3 regions of the Algimonas porphyrae genome follow, and region 2 is predicted to be linked to each of the others. Evidence: predicted binding sites of a transcription regulator. Region 2 holds the regulator's gene; each other region holds the start of a gene.
The links. Region 2 encodes LexA, which represses DNA repair genes until DNA is damaged. Its sites were predicted from a motif close to ATGTTCCNCTTGTGTTCC; they were not measured.
Positions count from the first base shown of each region.

Region 1: radA (DNA repair protein RadA) is a predicted target of LexA. The motif match lies at 3,085-3,102, and genes of this name have one in related genera.
Region 3: recA (recombinase RecA) is a predicted target of LexA. The motif match lies at 3,825-3,842, and genes of this name have one in related genera.

Region 1 is NZ_CP163424.1:2,273,798-2,283,883, forward strand. Features, by position in the region: gene recQ (DNA helicase RecQ) at 1-607, opposite strand, end outside; gene AB6B39_RS11080 (ABC transporter transmembrane domain-containing protein) at 606-2,462, shown strand; gene radA (DNA repair protein RadA) at 3,142-4,548, shown strand; gene AB6B39_RS11090 (CvpA family protein) at 4,561-5,166, shown strand; gene purF (amidophosphoribosyltransferase) at 5,272-6,750, shown strand; gene AB6B39_RS11100 (SDR family NAD(P)-dependent oxidoreductase) at 6,760-7,491, shown strand; gene ahr (NADPH-dependent aldehyde reductase Ahr) at 7,488-8,495, opposite strand; gene AB6B39_RS11110 (helix-turn-helix transcriptional regulator) at 8,519-8,743, opposite strand; gene AB6B39_RS11115 (hypothetical protein) at 8,743-9,171, opposite strand; gene der (ribosome biogenesis GTPase Der) at 9,260-10,086, opposite strand, start outside.
Region 2 is NZ_CP163424.1:2,068,383-2,078,468, reverse strand. Features, by position in the region: gene gltX (glutamate--tRNA ligase) at 1-931, opposite strand, end outside; gene AB6B39_RS10155 (ComEC/Rec2 family competence protein) at 1,042-3,075, shown strand; gene lexA (transcriptional repressor LexA) at 3,089-3,730, opposite strand; gene trpC (indole-3-glycerol phosphate synthase TrpC) at 3,803-4,582, opposite strand; gene trpD (anthranilate phosphoribosyltransferase) at 4,579-5,592, opposite strand; gene AB6B39_RS10135 (anthranilate synthase component II) at 5,589-6,173, opposite strand; gene accC (acetyl-CoA carboxylase biotin carboxylase subunit) at 6,173-7,522, opposite strand; gene accB (acetyl-CoA carboxylase biotin carboxyl carrier protein) at 7,536-8,021, opposite strand; gene AB6B39_RS10120 (type II 3-dehydroquinate dehydratase) at 8,042-8,482, opposite strand; gene thiS (sulfur carrier protein ThiS) at 8,469-8,753, shown strand; gene AB6B39_RS10110 (thiazole synthase) at 8,754-9,536, shown strand; gene AB6B39_RS10105 (hypothetical protein) at 9,598-10,080, shown strand.
Region 3 is NZ_CP163424.1:2,586,069-2,596,154, forward strand. Features, by position in the region: gene msrB (peptide-methionine (R)-S-oxide reductase MsrB) at 1-208, shown strand, start outside; gene AB6B39_RS12640 (YciI family protein) at 609-905, shown strand; gene AB6B39_RS12645 (cytochrome P450) at 919-2,250, shown strand; gene recA (recombinase RecA) at 2,602-3,708, opposite strand; gene AB6B39_RS12655 (ATP-binding protein) at 4,024-6,558, opposite strand; gene AB6B39_RS12660 (DUF885 domain-containing protein) at 6,648-8,486, shown strand; gene AB6B39_RS12665 (DUF885 domain-containing protein) at 8,483-10,086, shown strand, end outside.

The DNA.
Region 1 (10,086 bases), 210 kb from region 2:
TACGCGAGTCCGGGAAAAGCGATTTCAGGCGCGACAGATCCGCATATTCCGGACGGAACGCAGGCCCCCATTTCGACACGCAATGCGCTTCATCGACCACGAATAGCGGCGGTCGAAGCTTGGCCATCGCCGCCAACATCCGTTCGGTCATCAGCCTTTCCGGCGACAGGTACAGCAGGTGGGACTCCCCGCTTGCAACGCGCCTCCATTCCTCGATGTTACGCGACCGGTCCTGGCCTGAGTGAATGCAGGATACGGCCACACCATTGGCGCGCAAGGCAGCGACCTGATTGTCCATCAGCGCGACGAGCGGGCTGATAACGATGGTGGGACCGTCCAGCAGCAGCGCCGGTACCTGATAGCAAAGCGACTTCCCCGCGCCCGTCGGCATGACTGCCAGTACGTTGCTGCCCGCCAGAATGTCGTCGATCACATCCGCTTGCCCCAGGCGAAAGTCGGCATGACCGAAGACGGTCTTCAGAGCGTCATATTTGTCGGTGAAGCGCTGCGGCATGCGAACGTCCTGTGATGGTTCGATGTTTCCGACAAGAGGCGCATGCACAGCTTTCCACATGGGTTCGCCTGTGTCATAGCCGCGCCCGCTCATGGCTCGTTCTCCCGACTCCAAGGATTTTGCCCGTTCGACTGGCGCCGCTTTCGCCGCACAGATCGATCAGGAAAAGACCAAGCGCGAACGCTCGCGGTCGCTGCGCCCACTCGTAGCGCTCTGGCCCTTCGTGAAGCGCTACCCCGGAAGGCTGATCGGCTTTCTGATTACGCTGATCCTGTCATCAATCGGAACACTGTCGCTGGGCGGCATTCTGAAGCTGATTGTTGATTGCGGCTTTGGCGGTGATGAAACGCCAGCCTATTGCGCCGCCATGCCATTGGCCGAGAGCGGATCGCTCGATGGTTATTTCCTGATTGTCATCGCTTTTGCGTTTTTGTTCGCGACCTTCGGTGCGCTGCGTTTCTATTTCATCACGACTTTGGGGCAGCGCGTGGTAGCGGATCTGCGCCGGGCCGTGTTCGACCGGCTAACTGTACTCAGCCCCGTCTATTTCGAACGCGTGCGCACGGGCGAAGTCCTGTCCCGCCTGACGACCGATACGACGCTGGTCGAAACGGTGGTGACCGGGTCGATTTCCTTCGCTCTGCGATCGATTGCGACCATTGTCGGCTCGATCCTGCTGATGTTCATCGTCAGCTGGCAGCTGGCCCTGCTCGTCATGGCCGTCGGCGGCGTGATCGTCGGCATCGTCATCGGCGTCACCCCGATCATTCGCCGCCTGTCGCGCGACGGTCAGGACCGCCTGGCTGAAGCCTCGGGCCGTGCGAGCGAAGCCATCTCCTCGATCCAGACGGTCCAAGCTTATACGCGGGAAGCACTGGAACGTGACCAGTTCGGCGGCGCGATCGAGCGGACCTATGCCGTTCAGGCTCGCCGTATCCGCGTGCAGAGCTGGCTGACGGCGGTGTTGTTCGCCATCGGCATGGCCGGGATCGCCGGAATCCTCTGGTACGGTGCGCGGCAGGTCATGGCTGGGACGATGAGCGGCGGTGATATCGGCGCCTTCACGGTCTATGCGATCATGAGTGTGTCGAGCTTATCGAGCCTGACCGAGACCTGGACCAATCTGTTGCGCGCCGCCGGCGCCTCGGAACGGCTGGTCGATATCCTCGATGAAAACCCGACCATTATTGGCGAAGACCTGCCCGGAAATGACGTAAGCCTGTCCTTCGAAGCCGTTGATTTTGCTTATCCAACGCGGCTCGACGCGCCGGCATTGCATGATATCGATTTCGCCGTCGCGCCGGGTGAAACGATCGCACTGGTCGGACCGAGCGGGGCGGGCAAGACGACGATCTTCCAGCTGATCCTGCGCTTTTACGATGTCAGTCGCGGTGCGATCCGGCTGGGTGGCGCCGATATCAAGCGCCTGAAACCCGAGCGATTGCGTGACCGGATTGCCGTTGTGCAGCAGGGTGCGCCGCTCTTCTCCGGCTCGGCCTATGACAATATCGCCTATGGCCGCGGCGGGGCCAGCCGTGACGATGTCATGGCGGCAGCCAAGGCCGCCTTCGCCCATGACTTCATCATGGCCCTGCCCGACCGCTATGACACGGATATCGGTGAGCGCGGGGCGACCTTATCCGGCGGTCAGCGCCAGCGCATCGCCATTGCCCGTGCCATCCTGCGCGACGCCCCGATCCTGCTGCTCGACGAAGCGACGTCGGCGCTGGATTCCGAATCCGAGCGTGCCGTGCAGCAGGCTTTCGAAACGCTGCGGCAAGGCCGCACCACCCTCGTCATCGCGCACCGCCTCGCAACCGTGCTGAAAGCCGATCGCATCATCGTGCTGGATCAGGGTCGGATCGTGGAGACCGGCACGCATGACGAACTGGTGAGCCAGGGCGGCCTTTATGCGCGGCTGGCGGAACTGCAATTCACGAGTGGGTAAGCCCCACACTCCACACAATCGATCCCGCCTTCCTAGCCTGTGCTAAATCCCTAGCCTCACGTCTCACGAATGAAGGGGACGCATCATTCCCTGATCCGGGTCGTGAGGACGGCATGGGTGTGCTGGGTGGATTGAAGTGACGCATGATCAACTGCTGGGGCGAAAGTCCTTGCAAGAGGCCGGTCCTCTGATGGCATAATCTGTGATGTGCAGACTGTGACCATTCGGACCGTGCGCGACCGGCTGGACCGGTCGAACGGGGATTGACGGGCAAGCGCCAGCAAGGCCGGGGTCCGCGGACAGGGTTCACTCGAGTCTAGTGCGAACTGTCACCTTGGAAGAGGCCGTCCACAAGACCTGTCCGGCAGGGCCGGCCCGTCAGGCCGCCGCCGTGCCACCATCTTTCATCGGGTGGGCTATTCCTTGGAGGCGGAACGGTACTTCTTATTGCTTCCGGTTACGGCAGTAAGCTCCCGCCTCATGTTCCATCGACAGTGTAGGTTCAGTCGAAGCCTGAGCTGAACCCTCTCTCCGGTAACACATGTGCGTATGAGCGAAGAACGATGACCACCTCCCCCGACAGTCATTGACCGTATGAGAGAAGAGAACGCCCAGAGCTGTAAGAACAAACAAAGAACTTTTATTGCGTCCCACCGATAAATCGGGCATGACATGTCCCATGCCGAAACCCTCATCCATCTTCGTCTGCCAGTCTTGCGGCACGGTTCACGGCAAGTGGGCTGGTCGCTGCGATGCCTGCGGAGAATGGAATACGCTGGTCGAAGAAGCCAAGTCGCAGAATGCTGCCCCCGCCCACAAAAGGCGCAAGGGACGCGGAATCGAATTTGTCGATCTGGGCGGCGATGTGCGTGACGTGCCGCGCCTGATTACGGGCATTGGCGAACTGGACCGCGTCACGGGTGGCGGGCTGGTGCCAGGGTCGGCCCTACTCGTCGGCGGAGACCCGGGAATCGGCAAGTCGACCCTGCTGCTGCAGACGGTTGGGGCACTCGCCAAACAGGGCCGCAGGGTCGCCTATATTTCCGGCGAAGAATCAGTCGGTCAGGTTCAGCGCCGTGCCAAGCGCCTGGGTGTGGCCGAACAAGCCGTTCATCTGGCAAGCGAAACCTCGCTTGGGCCGATCATAGATGGTCTGATGACCAACAAGCCGGACGTGGTGATTATCGATTCCATTCAGACACTCTGGACGGATCAGCTCGGGGCTGCCCCGGGCACGGTCGCGCAGGTGCGGGCCTGTGCGCAGGAACTGGTGCGCTTTGCCAAGAAGTCCGGCGCGACCGTGATTCTGGTCGGTCACGTCACGAAGGACGGCCAGATTGCTGGGCCGCGCGTCGTCGAACATATGGTTGATGCCGTGCTCTATTTCGAAGGCGAGCGCGCCCATCAGTTCCGGATTTTGCGCGCGCATAAGAACCGTTTTGGACCCACGGACGAAATCGGCGTGTTCGAGATGTGCGATTCGGGTCTGGCCGAAGTGCTCAACCCCTCGGCCCTATTCCTGGATGGGCGCGGCGATGCCTCCGAAGGGTCCGCCGTTTTCGCCGGACTGGAAGGCTCCCGCCCCGTGCTCACGGAAATTCAGGCGCTGGTCGCGCCCGCCGCCTTTGGCACGCCGCGTCGTGCCGTGGTCGGCTGGGATAGCGGACGACTGGCCATGGTGCTAGCCGTTTTGGAAGCGCGCTGCGGCATCAGTTTTGCCGGCAAGGATGTCTATCTCAATGTGGCGGGGGGCTTTCGTATCAATGAACCTGCAGCCGACTTGGCCGTCGCGGCGGCCATTGCCAGTTCCGCCTTCGACGTGTCGCTACCGTCCGATTTGGTCGTCTTTGGCGAAATCAGCCTGTCGGGCGATGTCCGTCCCGTCAGCCGCGCCGATGCGCGGTTAAAGGAAGCCGCGAAGCTGGGCTTCACGCGCGCGATCGCGGCGGCCTCGCCCAAACGCGACGACCGCAATGACAATACCGCCCTGCCCTTGATCGCAATCGCCTCTTTGCGCGATCTGGTCCGGCGTGTAGAAGCCGCAGCAGAAAGAGGCCCGGACACGCCTGAGAGCTGGGCCGCCTAATGCAGGACGCCCATGTTCGCCCAGCTTTCGACAGCGCCTCACCTGTTCGCGATTTCAATCGGTCCCTACGACTTTAACGGCTTCGACACAGTCGTTCTGGTCGTGCTGCTGATTTCCGCGCTCTATGCGTTTGCACGGGGCTTCATGCGCGAAATCATCTCTATCGCAGCGCTGCTTTTCGCGGCTGTGGCGACACTGTTCGTATGGGGCCAGTTCCGCTTCGCCATTCGGGATGTCATTTCACCGACCGAGCTGGCTGACGGCATCTTGATCCTCGGGACAGGGTTCCTGTCCTATTTCATCGCTGCCGTCATCCTGGCGAAGATTGGTAAGACCATTGGCGGGGAGAAGCCAGGCCTGATCGACCGGCTTCTGGGCGCGGCTTTCGGCATTGCCCGCGGCCTGCTGATCGCCGCGCTATTCGTGATGTTCTGGTCTGCCGATTACCGGGCATCGCAGGACGCACAGGATTTCAACGACTATATAGCGGCCAATCCGGACAGTTTTCCGCCCGACGTGATCGCACGTATGCCTAAATCCATGCGCGACCAGCTACAATCCGAACCGGAAACCCTGCCGGGACTCTTCGTCGAATTCGACCTTCTATCCCCTGCTTGACCGCATCGGAGATGCGATCCGGGCCTTGCCTTTCGCGGATATGCGCTCATATGCCGATCGCATCAGGGACGGGGATTTTGAAGGCCTCGCCGAGGAGATCAGGTAATGGATCAACCCGCCAACCCCACGATCGACATCGATATGGAAGATGACCGCATTCGTGAGGAATGCGGCGTCTTCGGCGTGTTCGGAGTCGATCGGGCGGCCAGCCTGACTGCGCTTGGCATGCACGCGCTGCAGCATCGCGGTCAGGAAGCCTGCGGGATTGCGGTCTGCGACGGCGAGATGTTTCATACGGAACGCCATCTCGGCCTTGTCGGTGACAATTTTACTGGCGACGATCCGGCGGACCGCCTGCCCGGTAATATCGCCATCGGACATGTGCGTTATTCGACAGCCGGCCAGACCGTGCTGCGCAATGTGCAGCCGCTTTATTCGGAACTGCACATGGGCGGCTTTGCCCTGGCCCATAATGGGCACATCACCAACGCCTATACGGTCAAGGACGCGCTGGTCGAAAAAGGCGCCCTGTTCCAGAGCACGTCCGACACAGAAGTCGTCATTCATCTGGTGGCGCGGTCGAAGGGCAAGACCTTCACGGATCGGTTCGTCTCCGCCATCCGGCAGATCGATGGCGGTTTTGCCTTTGTCGGCATGACCCGTGATGCGCTGGTAGGCGCGCGTGATCGTTTCGGCATACGCCCTTTGCTGATCGGCCGGATCGGTGACAGCTATGTACTGGCGTCCGAGACCTGTGCCTTCGACATGGTTGGCGCGGAATTCATCCGCGAGGTGGCACCGGGCGAAGTCGTCGTCATCAATGAAGACGGCATTCGCAGTTTTACGGCTTTCCCCAATGCCGAAAAACGTCCCTGCATTTTCGAATTCGTTTATTTCGCACGGCCCGATTCCATTGTGGGCGGCAAGAGCGTCTATGAGGTTCGCAAGCGGATGGGACAGAGGCTGGCACAGGAAACGCCCGCCGAGATCGATGTCGTCATTCCCGTCCCCGATAGTGGCGTTCCCGCCGCGCTGGGCTTCGCGCAGGAAACCGGAACCCCATTTGAACTCGGTATCATCCGCAACCATTATGTCGGTCGGACCTTCATCCAACCGACACAGGGCATGCGCGATATGGGTGTGCGACTGAAACATTCCGCCAACCGCGCCATGATCGAAGGCAAGCGCGTTCTTCTGGTCGACAATTCCATCGTCCGAGGCACGACCTCGACCAAGATCGTCCGCATGATCAAGGCCGCCGGGGCCAAGGAAGTTCATTTCCGATCCGCCTCGCCACCGATCAAATATCCCGATCATTACGGCATCGACATGCCGTCCAAGGATAAGCTGATCGCCGCCAATTACAGCCTCGAGGAAATGACCCACATGCTCGAAGTGGATAGCCTCGGCTTCCTCTCCATTGAAGGGCTCTACTGGGCGATGGGCGAGGAATATCGCGTCGATGAAGCCCCTCAGTATACCGATCATTGCTTCACCGGCTGTTATCCGACCCCGCTCATCGACCGTGACCGCGAACGCGCCGGCGGGGCAAAGCAACTCTCCTTCCTTGTGGAAGTCGCCTAGGCAATTACCATGACAAACCCTCTTGAAGGCCGCATCACCCTGGTCACTGGGGCGTCTCGCGGTATCGGCTATTCCGCGGCCAAGGCGCTCGCCGCTGCTGGCAGCCACATCGTCGCTGTCGCCCGCACGCAAGGCGGCCTTGAAGATCTGGATGATGCGATTACGGCGGCGGGCGGCACCTGCTCGCTGGTCCCGATGGACCTGACCGATTTCGATCAGATTGACCGGCTCGGTGCGCTCTTGAATGACCGCTATGGCCGCTTGGACGGTCTGCTCTGCAATGCAGCCATTCTTGGCGGTATCACCCTGACCAACCACACGACGCCGAAGGACTGGATGCAGGTGATGGATGTGAATCTGACCGCACCCTACCGGTTGATCCGGTCGATGGATCCGCTGCTGCGCGAAAGTGCTGCGGGCCGCGCCGTCTTCGTCACCAGTTCGGTCGCCCGTAGCCCGCGTGCCCATTGGGGTGCCTACGCAGCGTCCAAAGCCGGGATGGAGGCGTTCGTGCGCTGCTGGGCCGACGAAATCGAGAGCATTACCGATATCAAGGTCAACCTACTCAATCCCGGCGCGACCCGTACGCAGATGCGCGCCAAGGCGATGCCTGGCGAAAATCCCGACACACTGCCCTCACCCCAGGATCTGGCCCCACTGATTGTCGACATGCTCAGCCCGACTTTTCGGGATCACGATACGCTCGTGACTTTCCGCGAAACGCCCTACTTCAAGGGCTAGTTTTCCAGCACGATCCGGTAGCGCGCCTCGCCGGATTTTAGTCGCTTGATGGCGGTATTGCACTCCGCCATCGGGAAGGTCTCGATCATCGGCTTGATGTCGTGGCGGACGCAGAATTCCAGCATCTTCGCAACCATATCGGGCGGTCCGGTGTCAGACCCGGACACGACTCGCTGCCCGCCAATCAGGGGAAAGGCCGGGATGCCCATTGGTTCCGGCACGACGCCAACCGTGATCAGCTTCCCGTTCGGGCGCAGCGCCGACAGATAGAGCGGCCAGTTCAAGCTGACATTCACGGTTGTCAGGATGAAGTCGAAATAGCCAGCCTCGGCCTTGATCGCGGCATCGTCACGGCTGTTGACGATCCGGTGGGCACCCAACTCTGTCAATTCCGCCTCCTTGTCCATCGACGACGTGAAGGCCGTAACCTCGCAGCCCCACGCATTGGCAAACTGCACGGCCAGATGCCCCAGCCCACCAATGCCGATAATACCGACACGGTCTGTCGGCTTCAGATCGAAATCGAGAAAGGGCGCGAACACGGTGATCCCGCCGCAGAAAAGCGGCCCGGCCGATTGCAGGTCTATCCCGTCCGGCAGCGGGACGGCCCAGACATGCTGCACGCGGATGCGATCTGCAAAACCGCCATGGCCGCCAATCGTCGTGGTTCCCGTCTGGCAGCGCTGCTGTCGTCCGGACAGGCACGGTGAGCAATGCAGGCAGCTATGCGACGTCCACCCCACACCGACATTCTGACCGACGCTGAGATGGCTGACATCGTCCCCGACGGCGACGACCTCGCCGATCACCTCATGCCCCGGCACAAGTGGATACTGACTCGCGCGCCAGTCATTATTGATCATCGAAATATCGGAATGGCAGAGACCGGACGCCAAGATCTTGATCTCAACTTCATCCGCCGCAATCGGACCTGGATCATAGGTGAAGGGCTCGAGTGTGCCGCCAGCTTCGATCGCCGCATAGGCTTTGAATTCAGTCATCATAGTCTCCCATTTGGGTTCAGGGCTTAGTCCCATTCGCCGCTAAATTGAAACAGCTCTTCGATCGACTCTCCCAAAGCATGCGATATCCGGAATGCCAGTTCTAGCGAAGGCGAATAGCGCTGACCTTCAATGGCGATGATCGTCTGTCGCGTGGCGCCGACATGATCCCCTAACGCAGCCTGCGACAGGCCAGCCGCCTTGCGGCTATCCCGAACCCGATTGGTGATCCGGCTTTTCTTACCGCCCATCAGAGTACCCGGCGATAGCTGAAAAGGCGCAACCCATATTCGATCAGACTGGCAATGATGAGCGAAATGAAAATGCCGTGAAACATCAAATCGCCATTCGGGAAGACAAGATAGTTGAGCAGACAGGTTATCACGCCAACAGCGAAGACGATTCCGCTCCAATGGCCGGCAAAGTGAATGACGGCCCGGTCACGCTCATCCCGCGTCTCAGTGGCTTCCGAGGGATTGCTCAAGGCGACGATAATATGCGTGATAATCGATAGAATGATGACCACGACAGTGAACGCAATCACAAAGGGCGCCGGCGGAATGATCACACCCGCTCGGAACCAAGCCGACAGGACGGGCCCCAGATAAACGACCGACGCCAATCCCAGCGCCAGAATCATCGCCCATGCAGATTTTTCATTGAAAGACATATGTCCCATACCTCGACTCCATGTAAGATATACCTTACATAGGCAAACGTGAGGGAATGTCAAATATGCCTTACATTCGAGCTGTAATTCGCAGTGGTCAGTCTCGGGCGTTGTTGGGGGTTCGGCGCTGGCGTCCCGTGCGGTTCTTTTCGTGATAGGGATTGTCATCCGACTTGACGATCATGCGAATGGGAATTCCAGGCAGGGAGAAATCCTCCCGCAAGCCATTGATCAGATAGCGTTTATAGCTTTCCGGTAGTTTATCGGCGCGCGAGCATTTCAGCACGAAAGTCGGCGGGCGGGTCTTAGTCTGACTGATATATTTCGGCTTTACACGACGGCCAGCGACCGCGGGCGGTGGGTGCTTGGCCACTTTCTCCGTCAGCCAGTCATTGAGCTCCGACGTCTTGATTTTCGCCGACCAGTCATTGTGGATGCGTTCGATCGCGGGCAGCAGCCGGTCCACGCTCTTGCCCGTCAGGCCGGAAAACATGACGACCGGAACGCCGCCAAATTGCGGCAGGAGGCGTCCCGCCATTTCGCGCAGTGCTTTGGAAGTCTCGGATTTTTCCTCGACCAGATCCCACTTTGTCACACCGATAACCATTGCGCGGCCTTCGCGTTCGACCAGGCTGGCAAGTTGCAAATCCTGCTTATCGAAAGGACTTGTCGCATCCATCAGCAGCACGACGACCTGTGCGAACCTCAGGGCGCGGATCGTGTCCGACACGCTCATCTTCTCCAGCGTTTCCTGAACCTTAGCCTTCTTGCGCAGACCTGCCGTATCGTGAAACTGAACGCGCCGACCCTGCCAGATATGGTCGATCGTGATACTGTCGCGAGTCACCCCGGCTTCGGGCCCTGTCAGCAGGCGCTCCTTGCCGATCAGCGTATTGATTAGCGTCGATTTGCCCGCATTTGGAC
Region 2 (10,086 bases):
TTTCGGCAATATGTTGCGCGTTGATGAAAGCCATCTTGTCGAAATCCAGCCGGGCGGGCGCCGAATTGATTCCATCGAGGCCGAATACCTCACTAATGGCCCGATCATTCAGGAAGATTTCACTGTCGCCATGGGCCCATCCCAATTTAACGAGATAGTTTCTAAGGCCGGATGGCAGATAGCCCATTTCCCGATAGGCTTCGATGCCTAACGCGCCGTGGCGTTTGGAGAGTTTCTTGCCGTCGGGGCCATGAATAAGCGGCACATGCGCCCAGCTCGGCGCGTCCCACTGCAAGGCATCATAGAGTTGCTGCTGTCGGCCGGCATTGATCAGGTGATCATCGCCCCGAATGACGTGCGTGATGCCCATATCATGATCATCCACGACGACCGAGAGCATATAGGTCGGGGTGCCGTCTGAGCGCAGTAGAACCAGATCGTCAAAGGTCCGGTTGTCCCATTTCACCTGTCCTTGGACGGCGTCTTCGATGATCGTGACGCCATCAGGCACTTTGAACCGCACAACGTAATCGCCACTGCCCTCGTCGCCATCGCGATAGGGTGAGCGGAAGGCCGCGCCAATTTCGCGGGCCGTGTCACGCAGTGACTGGACGTCATCGTCGCACAGATAGCAGCGATAGGCTGCGCCGGATTTGATCAGCGCCTCTGCTGCCTCGACATGTTGGTCTTGCTGCTGGCTTTGATAGATTATGGGACCATCGTGATGCACGCCAAGCCAGTCAAGACCATCGATAATGGCTTGGGTCGCTGCATCGGTTGAGCGCTCGCGGTCCGTATCTTCGATCCGGAGACACATTTCGCCGCCAACATGGTCTGCAAAATACCGATTGAACAAAGCTGTCCGTGCACCGCCAATATGCAAAAAACCCGTCGGCGAAGGCGCAAATCGGGTGCGGACGGGTCGGGTCATGTCGAGGGCGTCTCTTGCGATCTAGAGCAGGGTGCGCTCTATGCAAGAACATGGAGGCGTTTGAAAGCCAATTCCGGTCGCGCCTGCAGTTTCCGGCTGCGTTTATAGACATGGCGAAAACGGTTCTGCCCGCGCAAATCGGTTTCGAACTGGCGGTTATGTCTATGGCCATTGGCATCGGCCTCTATTTCGCTTGGCCGACGGAGCCTTCCCTCTGGGTTATCGGTCTCGTTCTGGGTCTGAGTCTGGCCTTGTTGCGCTTTATTCCCGACCTGTTTGCCGGACTGATATTGTGCTTTGTTTTTATGTGCGCTGGCCTCGCCTGGTCCGTCCTTCATACCGCACAATCCGACACAAATCCGCTCCTCGACGAAAGGCGCTACACGGTCACCGGTTGGGTGTCCGACATCGAACAGCAGGGCGGTCGCTCCCGTCTCCGGATCGAATTGACGGCGATTGATCCGGTGCCGGATACGGGAATGCCCTCCGCAGTGCGGATCAGGGGTGGCCGTGTGCTGCAATCGCTTGATGTCGGCGAGCATATTGCCATCGAGGCCGTTCTGGGTCCCCTGCCAGGACCCGCCGTGCCAAATGGCTACGACCCGGCGAGACGGGCTTTTTTCGACGGCCTGGCTGGATCAGGCTTTGCGATATCCGACCCGCAGAGGCTCACGGAGGACATGTCAGTCAGGGCCCGACTGCAACGGCTCATTCACGCCACGCGCCACACGATCGCCAATCACGTCATGACGCGCGCGCCGGATCGAACCGCCGGAGTTCAGGTTGCTCTGTTGACGGGGATTCGCCATCATATTCCGGACGACCAGACGGATAGTCTTCGCGCGTCCGGATTGGCGCATATTCTAGCCATATCCGGGCTTCATATGGGTCTGGTCGCGTTCGGTGTTTTCGTCACCATCTCGCTGGCTCTGGCCGCGATCGAGCCCTTTTCTCGCGGGCGGGATGTCCGGAAGATTGCCGCTTTCATCGCGATCATCGCGTCTACGCTTTATCTGGGACTGTCAGGCGCATCGGTTGCAACGCAACGTGCCTATATCATGGTCAGTGTGGCATTTACGGCGATCCTGCTCGATCGACGTGCGATCAGTATCCGTTCCGTCGCTGTGGCCGCCTTTCTGACATTGCTACTGCGACCAGAAGCGTTGACCAGCGTCGGTTTTCAGATGTCATTTGCCGCTGTGGCTGCCATGGTTGTTATCTTCAGAGCTTGGGACCGGTGGCGGCCACACCATCGCAGCGAATCCTTTCGGGATAGGATCAAACGGTTTTATGGATCTCTGTTTGGTACCAGCCTGATTGCGGGCTTCGCGACAGGCGGTTTCGCACTCCTGCATTTCGGCCGGTTCGCCAATTATGGCCTACTTGCCAATATGGCGGCGATGAGCGTGTTTCCGCTCGTCATGGCACTCGGCATCATATCGCTCATCCTGATGCCGCTCGGGCTTGACGGGTTGCCGCTCTGGCTGATGGGAATGTTGATCGAGATGATGCTGCGCGTGTCTGACTGGGTCAGCGGGCTTCCCGGCGCTGTCGGTACTGTGAAGGCCAGCGCGCCTCTGACCATTGCAACCTACGGGCTGGGGTTTGCGCTCGCCTGTTTTGCAACGCGGCGGGCCGTAATCATCGGGTGTGGCGTCATGGCCATTTCGCTCTGTCTTTGGGTCATGGCTCCGCGCGCCGATATGCGTATCAGCAAAAGCGGGCGCGTCAGCCTGATCGACGAAACGCTCGCGGTGACAAGCTCGGCCCGGGCTGACCGTTATGGACGGGAGCAGTTCGCACGAGCTTCGGGTGAACCCGAACTGTCCTGGCGTAACTACCATGATGACTTTGCCAATTGCGATGCGTTGGCTTGTCGTTTCACGCACAAGGATCACGTCGTCACGATCGTCGAGGCCCCTTCAGAAGTGCCTGACGCCTGTCGAGACAGTGATCTGGTAGTGCTGGTCGATCGAGACGCGGGTCCGGTGGCGAGGCGCGGATGCCAAGCTATGCTGATTGATCAGCGCGTCTTGTCACGAACCGGCGGCGTTCATCTGATCATGAAGGAGACGCTCACCCTTGTGCCGATCATCCATCCCAACCGTCGGAACAGACCGTGGGGAAAGGGGCGTAGACGCTGAGTTAGCAGACGGTTTAGTTGTAATTGCGGACGAGGCCAACAAGGACACCCTGAACCTCGACACGGTCAGGTCCATAGCTGCGCGTCGGATAATCCGGATTTTCCGCAATCAGTTCGACTACACCGTCGCGTTTATAGATCCGCTTCAAAGTCGCTTCGTCCTGATCGACCAATGCGACTACGATTTCGTTATTCCGGGCCGTATTGGTTTTGCGAACGACGACGACATCGCCGTCCATGATGCCTGCGCCGGTCATGGATTCGCCTTCGATCTCAAGCGCGTAATGGTCGCCATTACCTAGCATTGAGGGCGGCACGCTCATGAGATTATGGGAGTCCTCGATTGCTGCAATCGGTAAGCCTGCCGCAATCTTTCCGACAAACGGAATTTCGTAGCTATCATTGGCAGCAACGGGCGCAAGCGGCTCATCCTTTTGCAGCCCTTGCGGCAGTTTGATCACTTCCAGTGCACGAGCTTTGTTGGGGAGACGCCGCACGAAGCCGCGTTCCTCCAGAGCCGTAATCAGCCTGTGTATTCCCGATTTCGACGCCAGACCGAGTGCATCTTTCATTTCATCATAGGAAGGTGGCACACCGACCGCGCGAATACGGGTATCGATGAGGAGCAGAAGATCTTTCTGTTTCTGGGTCAGCATGACGGAGTCCTTGAACAAACAGGCAACATTGCACTCTGTTCTACACTTGTTCCGATTCTGTCAAGGAAAGGTTTATGCGCCTCTTAATCGACGGGTCGCCAATTCGACATCGGTTTGCCGCATCAGACTTTCTCCAATCAGGAAGGCTTGCGCGCCTGCGGATGTGAGCTGGTCGATGTCATATTCCGTGAAAATACCGCTCTCCGCGACCAAGAGGGCTGTGTCGGGCGCATGCCCGGCAACCCGGCCAAAAGTTGAAAGACTTGTTTCGAATGTACGTAAATCGCGGTTGTTGACCCCGATAAGCGTCGCCCCGAGCGCAACGGCCCGTTCCATTTCAGCCGCATCATGGGTCTCGACCAACGCATCCATGCCGAGTGCTTCGGCTTCTGCCATGATTGAAGCCGAGGTCCTGTCATCCGTCATCGCAAGAATGACGAGAATGGCGTCCGCACCCATCGCACGCGATTCCCGGACCTGTTCGGTTCCGATCATGAAATCCTTACGCAAAAGAGGGAGGTCAGATATGTTCCGGACCTGCCTGAAAATATCGGCGCTACCCTGAAATCCCGGAGCGTCCGTCAGAACCGAGAGGCATGTCGCGCCGCCCCGTTCATATGCGCCTGCAATTGAAACAGGATCGAAATCATCCCGGATCACCCCTTTGCTGGGCGAGGCTTTTTTGACTTCACAGATCAAAGCCGGAGCAGCTGCAGCTTGCAAGGCTGTCTTGAACCCTCTGGGTCGTGGTGCCAAGTCGATGGCCCGGTCGATGGCGTCCAGATCAAGCGCTCTCACTTCGTCGATCTTGTAAGCTGCGATGCGTGCCAGAATGTCGGGAACATCGCTCATCGGTTCGTTTCCACCACAAGCTCAGCCAGAATGCGGCGTGCGTGAAAGCTGTCGATCGCTGAGCGGGCCATATCCATGCCGCTGACGACATCGCCCGCCAAACCGGCAATCATCAGGGCTGCCCCAGCGTTCAAGATAACGATGTCGCGGTAATCGCTGGCGTTGCCATCCAGAAGGTCGGTCAGTGACGCCGCGTTTTCAGAAGGATGTCCGCCACGCAAGCTGCCCAGCGTTGCTAGCTCTAAACCGTAGCTCTGAGGCGAAATCGTGAAATCAGCGATGCGTCCGTCTTTCACTTCCGTGACATAGGTGGGGCCGGTTGTTGTGATTTCGTCGAGTCCGTCGCTGCCATGGACGACCCAGAGATGTTCAGCGCCCAGATCCCGCAGGGCTTCAGCCATTGGACGTCGCCACCTATCATCGCAGACGCCGAGCAGCATTCGCTGCGCGCCCGCCGGGTTGCTCATCGGGCCGAGCATGTTGAACAAGGTTCTGATTCCAAGCGCTTTCCGGGCAGGGCCGACGTGACGCATGGCCGGGTGATGGTTCGGCGCGAAGAGGAAACCGAGGCCGACAGACTGAATGATATCAGCCGTGCGATGAGGTGTGACATCCAGATTGACACCCAGTTCCGACAGTGTGTCAGCCGTTCCTGTCAGTGAGGAGGCCGCGCGATTGCCATGTTTGGCGACTTTTGCGCCGGCCGCTGCGCAGACAATGGCCGTCGCGGTAGAGATGGATAAGGTATGCAGCCCCGTTCCGCCGGTGCCGACAATGTCGATGATGTCCGCATCGATCTCCACGGGTTTCATATTGGCGCGCATGACCTCCGTTCCAATCCGGACTTCGCGCGCGCCGAGCCCGATCATTTCGAGACCCAGCAGCAATGCAGCAATTTGTTCGGATTGCGCGTCACCAGCCAAGATGGAGGTCAGTGCGTCTCGCAGCTGGTCTTCGCTCGGTCGCACATTCCGGCTCAGTCCTTTGAGGATGTCGGTGTCGAAACTCATACGGCTTGGTGTAAACCAGCAATACGCAGGAAATTGGCAATCAACGCATGACCATTCTCTGATGCAATGCTCTCAGGGTGGAATTGTAGTCCGTGAATAGGCCGGGTCGCGTGATGAAGCCCCATAATTTCCCCGTCATCCGTCCAGCCATTCACACGCAGCTCTCCGGGCAGGCTTTTCCGTTCGACGGCAAGGCTATGATAACGGGTGGCTTCGAACGGACTGTCGAGACCGTCAAACAGGCCGATTCCATTGTGAAAGACGGGGGATGTCTTGCCGTGCATGATCTCCTTGGCCCGTACGACGTGGCCGCCAAAGGCCTGCCCCATGGCCTGCATACCAAGACAGATGCCAAGCAGAGGAAGCGTGTCGGGAGCCCTACGGATCAGATCCAGACAGATGCCGGCATCGTCTGGTGTGCAAGGACCCGGCGACAGCAGGATCGCCGCAGCGCCGGCGTCCAGGGCCTGGTCGACCGTCAGTTCGTCGTTGCGTACGACCTCGGTCGTCGCGCCCAGCTCCTGCGCGTAATGGACGAGATTGAAGGTAAAGCTGTCGTAATTGTCGATAACCAGCAGCATCAGCTGTCGGTACGGTCTTTCAGCCACGCTTCCAGCCAGTGAATGTTATAATCGCCCGACTGGAATTCCGGATCTTCGATGAGGGCCTCATGCAAGGCTTTGTTGGTCGTTATGCCGGACACGACCATCTCGCCCAGTGCCCGCCGCAACCGCAGGATGGCCCCGTCGCGTGTGTGACCCCAGACAATCAACTTGCCGACCAGACTGTCATAATGTGGCGGGACAGAGTAGCCGGTGTAAAGTCCTGAATCCAAACGTGTATTCATTCCGCCGGGCGCGTGGAAATCGACGACTTTTCCGGGCGAGGGGGCGAAGGTGAACGGATGTTCGGCATTGATACGGCACTCGATCGAGTGTCCTTTGAACTTGATGTCCTCCTGCCGGTAATTCAGTGGCAAACCGGATGCGACGCGGATCTGTTCGCGAACAAGGTCGATCCCAGTGATTTCTTCCGTGACGGGGTGCTCGACCTGAAGGCGCGTGTTCATCTCGATGAAGAAGAATTCGCCATTCTCGTAGAGATATTCGACTGTGCCTGCACCGCGATAGCCGATCGCCTTGATTGCCTTGGCCGTGATCTCTCCGATCTCCGCCCGCTCCTCAGGCGTCAGAGCGGGAGAGGGTGCTTCTTCCAGAACTTTCTGATTGCGTCGCTGTAGCGAGCAATCACGTTCGCCAAGATGGACGACATTGCCATGCGTATCGGCCAGAACCTGTATTTCGATGTGACGTGGACCGGTCAGATAGCGTTCCAGATAGACCGCTCCATTGCCGAACGCGGCTTCAGCCTCCGTTTGTGCTGAACGCAAGGCTTCGTCGAGATCGGCTTCGGTTTTCGCAAGGCGCATGCCCCGCCCGCCGCCGCCGGCTGCGGCCTTGATCAGAACGGGGAAGCCGATGTCCTTAGCGATCGATTTTGCGGCGTTGAAATCCTCCACTTCGCCGTCACTGCCAGGCACGACGGGGATGCCCGCCGCAGCCACCGTTGCCTTGGCCGTAATCTTGTCGCCCATCACGCGGATATGTTCGGGTGTGGGGCCGATAAAGGTCAGGCCGTGCGCTTCGACGATTTCCGCGAAACGGGCATTCTCTGACAGAAAGCCGTAGCCCGGATGGACGGCATCCGCGCCCGTAATCTCGCAGGCCGCGATGATGGCTGGAATGTTGAGATAGCTATTGGTGCTGGAAGGTGGACCGACACAGACGGATTCGTCTGCAAGACGAACATGCATCGCATCCTTATCCGCTGTCGAATGGATTGCTACGGAGGACAGACCCATTTCCTTACAGGCCCGGTGGATCCGGAGCGCGATTTCACCGCGATTGGCAATGAGAACCTTGCTGATCATGACGGCCTTGGACCTATTCGATCAGAAACAGGGAATCGCCGAATTCGACGGGGGAAACATCCTCGACATAGACGGCAGAGAGTTTTCCGGATTTCGGGGCCGTGATCGGATTGAAGGTCTTCATCGCCTCGACCAGCATGATCGTATCACCCTCTTTAACTTGCGCGCCGATTTCTGCGAACGCGTCAGCGTCTGGTGAGGGGCGCAGATAGCATGTGCCAACCATCGGGGAGGTCACGGCGTCGGGATGGCCATCCTTGCTCTCGACCGCCGGCATGGGCGCAGGTGCGGACGGCGCCTGAGCAGGCGCAGCGGCGGCAACTGGGGCTGGCGCACTGGCCGCGATCATTTGCGGTGCAGCGCTAGGGGAGCCGTTCTTGGAGACCCGGATCTTCAGGTCGCCCTTCTTCATTTCGATTTCGGTCAAGTCGGTCTGATCCAGAACTTTGGCGAGTTCCTTGATCAGTTCCAGATCGTTATTGCCTTTCGAGGCGGCCATGATGGGTCTCCGTGCCGAAATTATCCGCCCCCTTTAGCGAGTTTGAGCGCCGCTTGCAGCCCTAAAAGATAAGAGTTTGCACCAAAACCACTAATCGTGCCGGTTACGGCCTCGGAAACAAGCGATCTACGGCGAAAACTCTCCCGCGCAGCGGGTTGCGAAAGGTGAACTTCAACTGCAGGTATGGGGACGGCCTTGAGGGCGTCATAGATTGCGACCGAGCTATGGGTGTACGCAGCGGGATTGAGGATGATGGCGTCGGCGGACCTACCAGCCTCCTGTATGAAAACGACCAGTTCGCCCTCGACGTTGGATTGATGAAACACGATGGTAGCATCACCCGCAGAGGCCCTGACCATCGCTTCGATATCTTCAAGCGTCTGCGAGCCATAGACCTCCGGCTCTCTCGTGCCGAGCAGATTGAGATTGGGGCCGTTGATGATGTGAATGACTTTTGGCATCGCCGTCTTTGCGCAAGTGAATGTGCGTGTTAACGCCCGCGCCCCGGTCAAACAAGCGACAGAGACGATGCATCTGATCATAAATGGTGAAAATCACGACGATTTGCCCGATGGCCTCACCATCGCAGGGCTGATCGCGCATCTCGGATTGCCGGAAAAGAAAATTGCGATCGAACGCAACCTTAGCGTTGTTCCTAAGTCGAGTTTCACCAATGTGAGGCTTGAAGACCATGACGTTCTCGAGATCATTCACTTTATCGGAGGCGGCTAAGTGTCTGCTGTAAAAAAAGATGTCCTGACGATTGCGGGGCGGGACTACATGTCTCGCCTGATCATCGGGACCGGAAAATATGCGGATTATCAGCAGAATGCCGATGCGCTCGACGCGTCCGGCGCTGAGATTGTGACTGTTGCGGTCCGGCGCGTTAATCTGTCGGACCCATCCGCGCCGATGCTGGCTGATTTTATCGATCCGGATGACACGACCTATCTACCCAATACGGCGGGTTGCTTTACTGGAGAAGACGCCGTGCGAACCCTCAGGCTGGCGCGCGAGGCGGGCGGCTGGGATCTGGTAAAACTGGAGGTTCTGTCCGACCCGAAACATCTTTATCCAGATATGGAGGAGACGCTCCGAGCCATGAAGCTCCTCAAAGAAGATGGTTTCGACGTCATGGTCTATTGCTCGGACGACCCGGTCTTTACGCGAAAGCTTGAAGATATGGGCGCGGCGGCCATCATGCCGCTGGGCGCGCCGATTGGGTCCGGGCTTGGCATACAGAACCCCGTCAATATCCGGTTGATTATCGAACAATCATCCGTCCCGGTCATCGTCGATGCCGGTGTCGGAACGGCGTCGGACGCGACGATTGCGATGGAACTGGGCTGTGACGGCGTCCTGATGAACACGGCTATCGCGGAAGCGAAAGATCCGATTCGCATGGCCCGCGCCATGAAACATGCTGTGATTGCGGGTCGTGAAGCCTATCTGGCAGGCCGGATGCCGAAGAAACGCTATGCCGACCCCAGCTCGCCTCTGGCCGGTCTGATCTGATCCGTTCAGATTTGATCATGTCCAATCTGAAACCAACAACACCGCTTTGCGTAGAGCTATCATGACACGTTTATTCATGCCGATTATCCTGACGTCGTTGGTCATCAGCGCTTGCGCCTCCACGGCTGATGATACGACCTTTCGGGGTGAGGACACGATGAGCGTCGAGCAGGCGGTCGTGACGCCAGTCAATGATCTCGGGCTGGATGATATCGATATTCCTGAGGCCTTGCTCTCACTTGAAAACCCTTATGCGGAGACTCCGGAAACCTGCTCTGCGCTCTCCGAAGAAGTCGTCGCACTCAATGCCTTGCTGGGTGAAGACCTCGATGTTCCCGAAGATGAAGCAGAACGACGCGAACGCTTGGCTCTCAATGCATCATCCAGCGCCATCGGCAGCATTCTGATTCCCTTTCGCGGCGTCGTCCGGGCCGTATCCGGTGCGGCCAGTAATGAACGCGATGCCAGAATGGCCTATCAGCGGGGTCTCGTTCGTCGGGCCTATCTGAAAGGCATGGCTGGTCCGATGGGCTGCGATCTCTAGTTTTTG
Region 3 (10,086 bases), 520 kb from region 2:
CGGAACGGGCTGGCCGAGCTTTTTCACGACCATTGACGGGGCGATCGATACCAAGCGCGACTTCAAACTGGTTGTGCCGCGCACCGAATATCATTGCGCGCGCTGCGGCGGCCATCAGGGGCATGTCTTCAAGGATGGTCCGCGACCAACCGGACTGCGTTACTGTAATAATGGCGTCGCCCTGGATTTCATCCCGGATGCGGCCTGATGCATGGTTAGCAGGCGGTTAACGCCGCCTGCAATTTCATAAAATTTCTTACTTGCGTGAATCGAACTTCCGACACAGATGTGATTCATCAACTGCCGTCCCATGGTGGGGCCGCGTGAATGAAAGGAGGTGTGACTTGTCTATCTTTTTTGGGGGGTCTGCCCAGAGCTGTTAGCTCAGCCTTTCGTAAACGCGAAACTGGGTAGGGTCGATTGCGCCGGATGCGTCCATAGTAACGACCACTAACGAAGCGGGCATGGCGTCCCGTGAGACCCAAACTTCAAAACGAGGCCCACTGGCATTGCCGGTGGGCCTTTGTTTTTGGGCGTCCATCACGGCCTCATTTCAGCCGTTAACGGCCTGTATCGACAGGCGGTCATTCCGACATTAAGCGTTTGTTATGCCTGACTTCATGATCCTGTCCCGAGACGTTCCTGACGGACCTTCCATTCGCGCTCGCATTCGCCAGGACCATCTCGACTGGTTGAAAGCCCCATCAGACTGCACTGTCCTGTCTGCCGGCCCCTGGCTCGATAACACAGATGCGATGCGAGGGTCCCTCCTCATTGTCAAAGCCCCCTCCCGTGAGGCATTGGACAGATGGCTGGCCGATGACCCTTATGCCAAGGCAGGTCTGCCGCAGGATATTGACATCAGACCCTTCAAGCTCGTGATCGGGCGACCCGAGGGACTCTAGCACGGAGACGATCATGGGTTTGCCATTGGTAACGGACACGGTTCAACCGGATCGTGGTCCGCGTGACCCTATCCACCCTCCGATCTTCAATTTCCAAACACCGGTCGATCTGGGTAGTGCCACCACCTTTGCCGGGGAGCAGCCCTTCGATCATTTCAAGACCATGCGGGAAAAGGCGCCCGTCATGTGGCATTCCATGGCTGACAAGGATCTGGAAGGGTTCTGGTCGCTGACCCGTTATGACGATATTCGTTCCGTCAGTCTGGATACGCAGAACTGGTCGTCGCAAATGGGCGGGATCATGATGGCTTATGCCAATGATCAGCGACAGCATTCGAAGCTGCATTCCGCCTCGCTGAACACCATGATCTGTCTGGATGCGCCGCATCACATGCAGCTGCGGCGTGAACACATGCAGTTCGTCAAGCCGGACTATGTCAAGCAACTGCGCCAGAAGGTCGATCAGCGCGTCTCCGCTTTGCTCGATGCCGCGCAAAAGGTTGGTCCGCGACTGAACTGGGTCGAGCACTTCTCCTCGCAATTGCCGCTCTTCACATTATGCGAAATGCTCGGCGTGCCGGAAGCGGATCGGTCCAAGATCCGTGAGTGGATGGATATGCTGGAAATGGCGCAGTATATTCTCGGCCAGCAGGATCTGTCTTCAATCGACCCCCAGATGGTCATGACGTTCCTCTCCGAAGTCGAAGCCATGTTCGCCTATGGCCGTGATATTCTGTTGAAGCGACGGGCCGAACCGACGGATGACCTGCTGTCGGCCATCGCGAATGTCGAAGTGGATGGCGCACGATTACCCGACGAGTTTCTCGACGGCTCCTGGTTGCTGATTATCGTGGCTGGCAATGACACGACCCGCAACTCGCTCTCGGGCGGATTGCGGCTGCTCGGGCGCAATCCCGATCAGAAGGCCAAAGTGATGGCGGATCGCTCGCTGCTGCCGAATATGTGCCACGAAATTGTCCGGATGGTCAGCCCGGTCATGTATATGCGCCGGACCGCCCTCAACGAAACTGCCGTGCGGGGTCAGACCATCGCAGCGGGAGAGAAGATTGTCATGTGGTACGGGGCCGGCAATCGCGACCCTGAAATTTTCGCCAATCCCGATCAGTTCGACGTCACACGCGCCAATGCGTCGAAACATATCGCCTTCGGTGTTGGTAGCCATGTCTGTATGGGCCAGCGGATCGCAAACATGCAGCTCAATGCTGCCTTTACGCAGATTTTCGACCGCTTCCCCAACATTGAATGGACCGGAAAACAGACTATCCTGCCGAACAATTTCACCCATTCCATCAGTGAACTGGAAGTCGATCTTGGCCTCACCTGACCGATCGGCAGGCTCACTTTATGAATGGTATGAAGCCGACTGAAACATAACTGCAGTTCGCTGGAACGGCTCTGCCTGTCGCTCGTTGAATAAGTGCACCACGGAGCTTTTGCCCCTGCGACGCTCACGCGTATCAGAGGTGAGGCCTTATCTGGTGCCCGGGGATCCGGAAGCGCAGTGGACGGACCGCGCATTCAAGCCAGACCCCCGGACGGAATCAACTCATTACCGCTGGACGGATGCGGTCGCGAGTCGAAAAAGGACGCGGATCGCTTGCGCGGTCCGCGTCCCGATTTTTAATATGTCTATCTGCCCGCACTTGAATACGGGCTGAACAGTCCGATCAGGACATCAGGCACCGATCCCCAATTGGGGTTCTGAGCCATTATCTTCAACCTGCTCATCGCTCGGCATCAGCAGTTCATCGTCGAGCAAACCCTTTTCGCGCAGGATCTTCTGCTCGACCTCGGCCATGACATCCGGATTTTCCATCAGGAACTTGCGGACGTTCTCCCGGCCCTGGCCGATCCGCTCATCACCATAACTATACCAAGACCCGGCTTTCTGGATCACATCGGCCAGAACGCCCATGTCGATCAGCTCACCCGTCTTGGAAATGCCTTCCCCGTACATGATGTCGAATTCGACCTGACGGAAGGGCGGCGCGACCTTGTTCTTGACGACCTTGACGCGCGTCTGGTTACCGACGACCTCGTCGCGGTTCTTGATCGCGCCGATACGGCGGATGTCGAGGCGGACCGAGCTGTAGAATTTCAGTGCGTTCCCACCCGTCGTAGTTTCCGGCGATCCGTACATCACGCCGATCTTGTGACGGATCTGGTTGATGAAGATCACCATACAGCCGGACTTGGAAATCGATCCCGTCAGCTTGCGCAGAGCCTGGCTCATCAGACGCGCCTGAAGACCCGGCAACGAGTCGCCCATATCGCCTTCCAGTTCGGCGCGCGGCGTCAGGGCCGCAACCGAATCGACGACAAGGATATCGACCGCACCGGACCGGACCAGCGTATCAGCGATTTCGAGCGACTGTTCGCCCGTATCGGGCTGCGCGATCAGCAGTTCGTTGACGTCCACACCGAGCTTGGCGGCATAGACCGGATCAAGCGCATGTTCGGCGTCGATGAAGGCCGCGACACCGCCCGCCTTCTGGCATTCGGCAATCGCATGCAGGGTCAGCGTCGTCTTACCGGAGCTTTCCGGTCCGTAGATTTCGATGATCCGGCCCTTGGGCAGGCCGCCAATGCCGAGCGCAATATCCAGACCCAGCGAACCGGTGGAAATGCTCTCCACATCCATGGATGTCTTATCGCCCAGCTTCATCACCGAGCCCTTGCCGAAGGACCGGTCGATCTGAGACAGGGCGGCATCCAGCGCCGCCGATCTGTTCTTGTCCGTTGCCTTTTCGACAACTTTGAGGGGGGTCGTATTTCTCGCCATGGAAACGCTCCAATCGCGGGAACCGGAGCCCTTCGGTTCCCCATGATAATCGCGGCTCTTATCGGACTGCCGCCTGACCACTATGTTTCATGTTTGTTCTCACGCCGCAAGCAAAAAGAACAAAAAAAGAACAGACTATGAGTCATACGGCACAACATGTTGTGCCGTTATGTCAAATTCCGGTCAGGGCTATAGCTTATCTTGTGCCTTGGATAAAGCGTCATAGCTGAAAGCCATTTCATGCGCCTCAGACCGCGCGCTACGAGTGAAATCATTGATAAATCAACACCATAAATGCGACCTGATAAGCAGGACTTACTGCGCGTCGCCGATTTCCGATTTCACCTTCTCCGCCAGTTCGGCCAGCGTGAACGGCTTGGGCAGGAAGGTCACATCGGGTTCTTCGGCCAGAAGGTCGGAGAACTTCTCCGCCGCATATCCCGAGATGAAGACGATCCGCGCATCTCCCAGCAGGGCTCTCCCCTGTTTCAGCAGACCGGGTCCATCGAGCCCGGGCATCACCACGTCGGACAGGAGAAGATCGAAGGCTTCCGTCGCGTCCTCCAGAATTTCGAGCGCCTCTTCGCCGTCCTCTGCTTCGATAACGTGATAGCCGCGTTTGCGCAGACTTTTCGCTGCGATGACCCGCACAGCGGATTCGTCCTCGACGAACAGAATGTTCCCTTGCCCCGCCAGATCTGCGGGCTTGCGCTCCGGCGGCGCAGCGGCTTGAGCCGGGGCCTGGTCCGTATCCGCCGTCTGGCTCGCCGCCGGAAGATAGATCTGGAAGGTCGTGCCCCTGCCGAGCTCACTATCGACAGCCAGATGGCCGCCCGATTGCTGGATCACGCCGTAAACAGTGGCGAGGCCCAGCCCTGTTCCCTTGCCCTGATCCTTGGTTGTGAAGAAGGGTTCGAATATCTTCGCCTTGACCGCATCGGACATGCCGGTTCCCGTATCGGATACGCGGATCAGGACGATGTCGTCCGAGGGGAACTCCAGAAGCGCCGATTGCAGGCCGCGATCCGTCACGGACCGGCGGTCGATCCGTTCTGAGGCGATGGTGATCGTCCCGCCGCCCTGCGCCTCCATCGCGTCCCTGGCATTGACGCAGAGGTTCATGACCACATTGTCAAACTGCGAACGGTCGACCATGACAGGCGGCAAATCCCGCGCATGGGTCAACTCCAATTGCGCCTGCCCTCCCAGCGTTTGCTTCAGGGTCAGATACATGTCGGACAGCGCTTCCGAGACATCGATGCGCTCGGCCCGGCGCGTCTGCTGGCGGGAGAAGGCCAGAAGCTTCTTGACGAGCGCGGCAGCCCGGGCGCCGGTCGCATTGATGTTCTGCAGTTCCGGGTAGGATGGATCGCCGACCGGATGGCGCTGTAGCAACTCATCCGTATTCAGCCGGATCGCCGTCAGCAAATTGTTGAAATCGTGGGCGACACCCGCCGTCAACTGACCGACGGCCTGCATTTTCTGGCTCTGGCGAATCTGATCTTCAAGCGATTTGCGCGCACTGATATCGATCAGATAGGCCCAGAGCCGTTCCGGCACGACCGGATCTGGTACGACATAGAGCGCGACCGGAACGGCACGCGGACCGCTCAGCGTAATATCGATCGCCCCCAGCCCCGCCATATCCGCATGCGATCGACCTGAGAGTTTCGCCGACAGGGACTGTCCTTCGAACAGGTCGGCGAAGGGACGCCCCACAGGGTCGGTACGACCCGATAATGTCTGGAACGCGCTATTGGCATATGAGACGATAGCCGTTTCGATCGTCGCCCCATCGATATTGAGAACGCCAAACGGCACCAATTCGAAAGCGGTCGATCCTTGTGAGGCGGTCTGTGCCGCGGTCTGAGCCGTCGCCGATGCGTGTCCGCGATCGTCCACCTTCGGGCGAGATGTGTGACCGTGCAGGGCCACCGTAGCGACCAGTTCTCCTGCATCCGTCGCCGACCAGCGCGCAATCATCACGGTCGGCGTTACGACGCCCTTGCGCGTAATCAGACGCGTATCGGCGCGAACCGTCTTTCCATTGGCCGCATCCGCACCCAGCAACACATCCGGATCATCGATGAACTCGCTCATATGAGCAGGTGTCAGCGCTTCGGGTCCACCCAGCCAGCGTTCCATCGTCTTGTTGATCGACAGCACGCGCCCGTCACGTGTGACCGAAAACAGACCGATGGGCGCCTGCGCCAGAGACGCCGTCCGGTCCGGACGCGTCGTCACCGCATCCACCTGCCACAGCAGCGCATCATCAGCCGTCGCCGCCGCCTCCCCCAGCCTGGCCACACAGAGACGGTAGCGACCGCGACTGCCATTGGGCAACAGGACATCCAGTTCTTCCTCCGCCCGCATCGTGTCGGCCTCCAGATGGTAGAGCCGGAAAATGGCGGCGGACCCATCCTTGTCCAGCGTCGAGAATAATCGGTCGACAGCGGGTGGCAGATCCCCCAACACATCGACATCGAGCTGTTTGGCCATGGCCAGATAGGCCCGGTTGGCCAGCGCCGGCTTGCCGCCCTTTGTGATCAATTGCGGGCGCGTGGTTTCGAAGAAGGCCTGACTGTAAAGACCGTCGCGACGCTCGGACCTGCGATCATTGCCGCCGCCCAGCCGCATCACGATGAATAGCGCGGCAATCAGCATCGCCCCGATTGCGACAAGCCCGACCCCCAGCACTCGAACAGCCGGTAAAAGCTGTGACCAGGACAGGCCCAGCCAGATCGTCGCGCCCGCCGCCATGACGGCGAGCAAGGCGGCCAGCACCCATAACCAGACGATGGACGGCTGGGCGGAATGGGCCGAAGAGCGGGTGGGAATCACATCGGACATCGAACTGACTTTAGCGTTTAAATTGACATTGTCGCGAGAGTTTCCGACCCTGTGCGCCACGACCTCTCATTTCCTGGATAGTTTCGCCGATGAAAACTTTGTCAATGACCCTTCTGGCCAGTCTGATGCTGGGAGCGGCAATTTTGCCGTCCTGCAGTCCCGGAGGCGGAACGGACCTGTCCCGGGCCGAATTGGTGGAGCAGGAAAGTGAACGCCTGAACGCTTGGTTTACCGACCGCTATACCGAAGCTCTGGCACGCTCACCGATGAACCGCACCTATCTGGGTGACAAGGACGGACAGGATCAGCTCGACGACATCAGCCAACTGGCCATTGACGAAGACGCCGCCATCCGGCGCAGCTGGCTTACGGAAATGCGCCGTGATTTCGACATTGACCGGCTCGACCCGCAGACGCGCCTGTCTTTCCAGCTGTTCGAAGTGCAGCAGGAAGACTGGCTCGCCACCCATGCCGTCTCGGGCAATGATTATGTCTTCCAGCATATGAGCGGGCCGCATTCGAGCCTGCCCAGCTTCATGATCAACTTCCACAAGATCGAGTCGGAAGCCGATGCCAGGGCCTATATTTCCCGCCTCAACGCGTTCGATGACTTTCTTGGACAGGCTGAAGAGCGGGCCCGCGCACAGGCGGCGGAAGGGGTACTCCTGCCGCGCTTCGTCTATGACAAGATCGCCGGCCCGTCCCGCAACATCATTACGGGCGCACCGTTTACCGAAGGCGACGACAGCCCCTTGCTCAAGGACTTCAAGGCCAAGACGGCTGACGCCGATCTGACGCCTGCCCTGCGCGACAGCCTGATCGAGGAGGCCAGCGCAGCCCTGCTGTCTTCCGTTCAACCGGCCTATCTGTCCCTGCTCGACATGTTTTCCGAACAATCAGACGCCACGACGGATGAGGACGGCGCGTGGAAATTGCCGGATGCAGAGGCCTACTATGCGACCCGGCTGAAACATTACACGACTACAGATCTGACGGCCTCCGAAATCCATGAGATCGGGCTGGGCGAAGTGGCGCGCATTCAGGCCAGGATGCAGGAAATCATGGACCGGGTCGGGTTCGAAGGCAGCCTGCAGGACTTCTACACTTTCCTGCGCACCGATCCGCGATTCACCTATTCCAACGATGCGGAAGGACGGGCCGCCTATATCGCCGACGCCACAGCGATCATCGATGACATGAAAGCGCAATCCGACGGATTGTTTCTGACCAAGCCCAAGGCCGACATGATCGTCAAACGGGTCGAGCCCTTCCGGGAAGCCACGGCCTTCGGCGCCTTTTACGACGCGCCTGCCCTCGATGGCTCACGCCCGGGCACCTATTACATCAATCTGAAGGATATGGCCGATCAGCCGAAATTCCTGCAACAGGCGCTCGCCTATCATGAAGGCATTCCTGGTCATCACATGCAGATCGCGATTGCGCAGGAGCTGGAGGGGTTGCCCAAATTCCGCACCTTGGGAGGGCACACCGCCTTTATCGAAGGCTGGGCGCTCTATGCTGAGGAAATTCCCCGCGAACTCGGTCTCTATACGGATCCCTATAAGGAGTTCGGGCAGCTCGGCATGGAGATTTTCCGCGCCGCACGGCTAGTCGTGGATACCGGTATTCATTCGAAACAATGGACTCGTGAGCAGGCCGTTCAATATTATCTGGAGAACATTCCCAACCCGGAAGGCGATGTGCGCGCTGAAATCGACCGCTACATCGTCTGGCCCGGCCAGGCGACAGCCTATCTGATCGGAAAGCTGAAAGTCATGGAGCTGCGCCGCAAGGCTGAAGCCGAACTGGGCGACGATTTCGACATCCGGGAATTCCACGATGCCGTCCTGCTTAACGGGTCAGTCCCGCTCGACATTCTGGAATCCAATATCGACCAATATATCGCAGACACGAAGGAGCCATCATGACCCGCTTCAAATCCCATTATCTCGCCCCGCTCGCCGCCTTGCTGCTCGTCGCGGCCTGTTCCGACGCCGTGCCCTCTGCGGAAAGGCCTGCGCCAGCTTCGGCAACGCCTACAAGCGCAGACACGACCGCGCCGGCCACCGCCGCGCAGACCGAATCCGAGCGTCTCAACGCATGGTTCGATCAACGCTTCGAAGAAGAAGCCCTGGCCCGGCCTGAATATCTCGCACAGCTTGGCCGTTCAGAACGGCAGGATGAATGGAATGATGAAAGCCGTGAAGCCTGGCTGAACCGGATCGATCGCGCCCAGTCCGATCTCGACTATCTGCGAGACGAGATCGACGTCGATGCGCTAGACCCGGAGACTGCACTCTCCTACCGCCTTTACGTCAAGAGTGCGGAAGACCGCCTCGCGGCCATGCCGTGGCGCGATCATACCTATCTGTTCACCCAGATGCGCGGTGCCCATGCCAGCATCCCGACCTTCCTGCTGAACCAGCACAAGATTGATAATGAGGTGGGCGCGCGGAACTATGTGGCCCGTCTGAATGCGATACCCGGCAAGCTCGATACGCTGAGAGAACGGTCTGCCGCCGCATTCGACCAGGGCGTCTACCCGCCGAAATTCGTCTACACTCACACGCTCCGCAATATCGGCAATGTGCTGTCCGGGGCCCCGTTCGAGGACGGCGGCGACCTCAATCTGATGCTGGCGCATTTCAAGACCAAGGTCGATGCGCTGAACTTGCCCGATGAGACCCGGGAAACCCTGTTCACCGAGGCTATTATGGCGATGACCGACAATGTCGGTCCGGCCTATGAACGCCTGCGCGCGGAATTGCTGCGCCAGCAAGCAGACGCCGGAACCGATGACGGGGCCTGGAAACTGCCGGACGGGGCGGCCTATTACGCGCACAAGCTGCGCGAGATGACGACGACGGATCTGAGCGCTGACGAAATCCACAATATCGGCCTGAGAGAAGTCGACCGGATTCACGCCGAAATGCGCGACATCATGCAGGCCGTGAACTTCGACGGCGACCTGCAGGCCTTCTTTGAATTCATGCGGACGGACCCGCAGTTCTATTATCCCAATACGGATGAAGGACGGGAACGCTATCTGCAGGAAGCGACGGCGATCATCGACCGGATGGAGGACCGGCTTGAGGATGTGATCATGACCCTGCCCGAAGCGGCGCTCGAAGTCAGAGCCGTCGAGGCGTTTCGCGAACGCAGTGCCGGCAAGGCCTTCTATTCCCGCCCGGCGGCGGACGGCTCTCGGCCTGGCTATTACTACGCCAACCTTTACGATATGAACCAGATGCCGATCTACCAGATGGAAGCCCTCGCCTATCATGAAGGCAGCCCGGGCCATCATATGCAGATCGCGCTAGCGCAGGAACTGGACGGCATTCCGGACTTCCGCAAATTCGGTCGGTACACTGCCTATACGGAAGGATGGGGGCTCTATTCGGAGTTCCTGCCCAAGGAGATGGGCTTTTACGAAGACCCCTATTCAGACTTTGGTCGCCTGGCGATGGAACTCTGGAGGGCTGCCCGTCTGGTCGTGGATACGGGGCTGCACAGCAAGCGCTGGAGCCG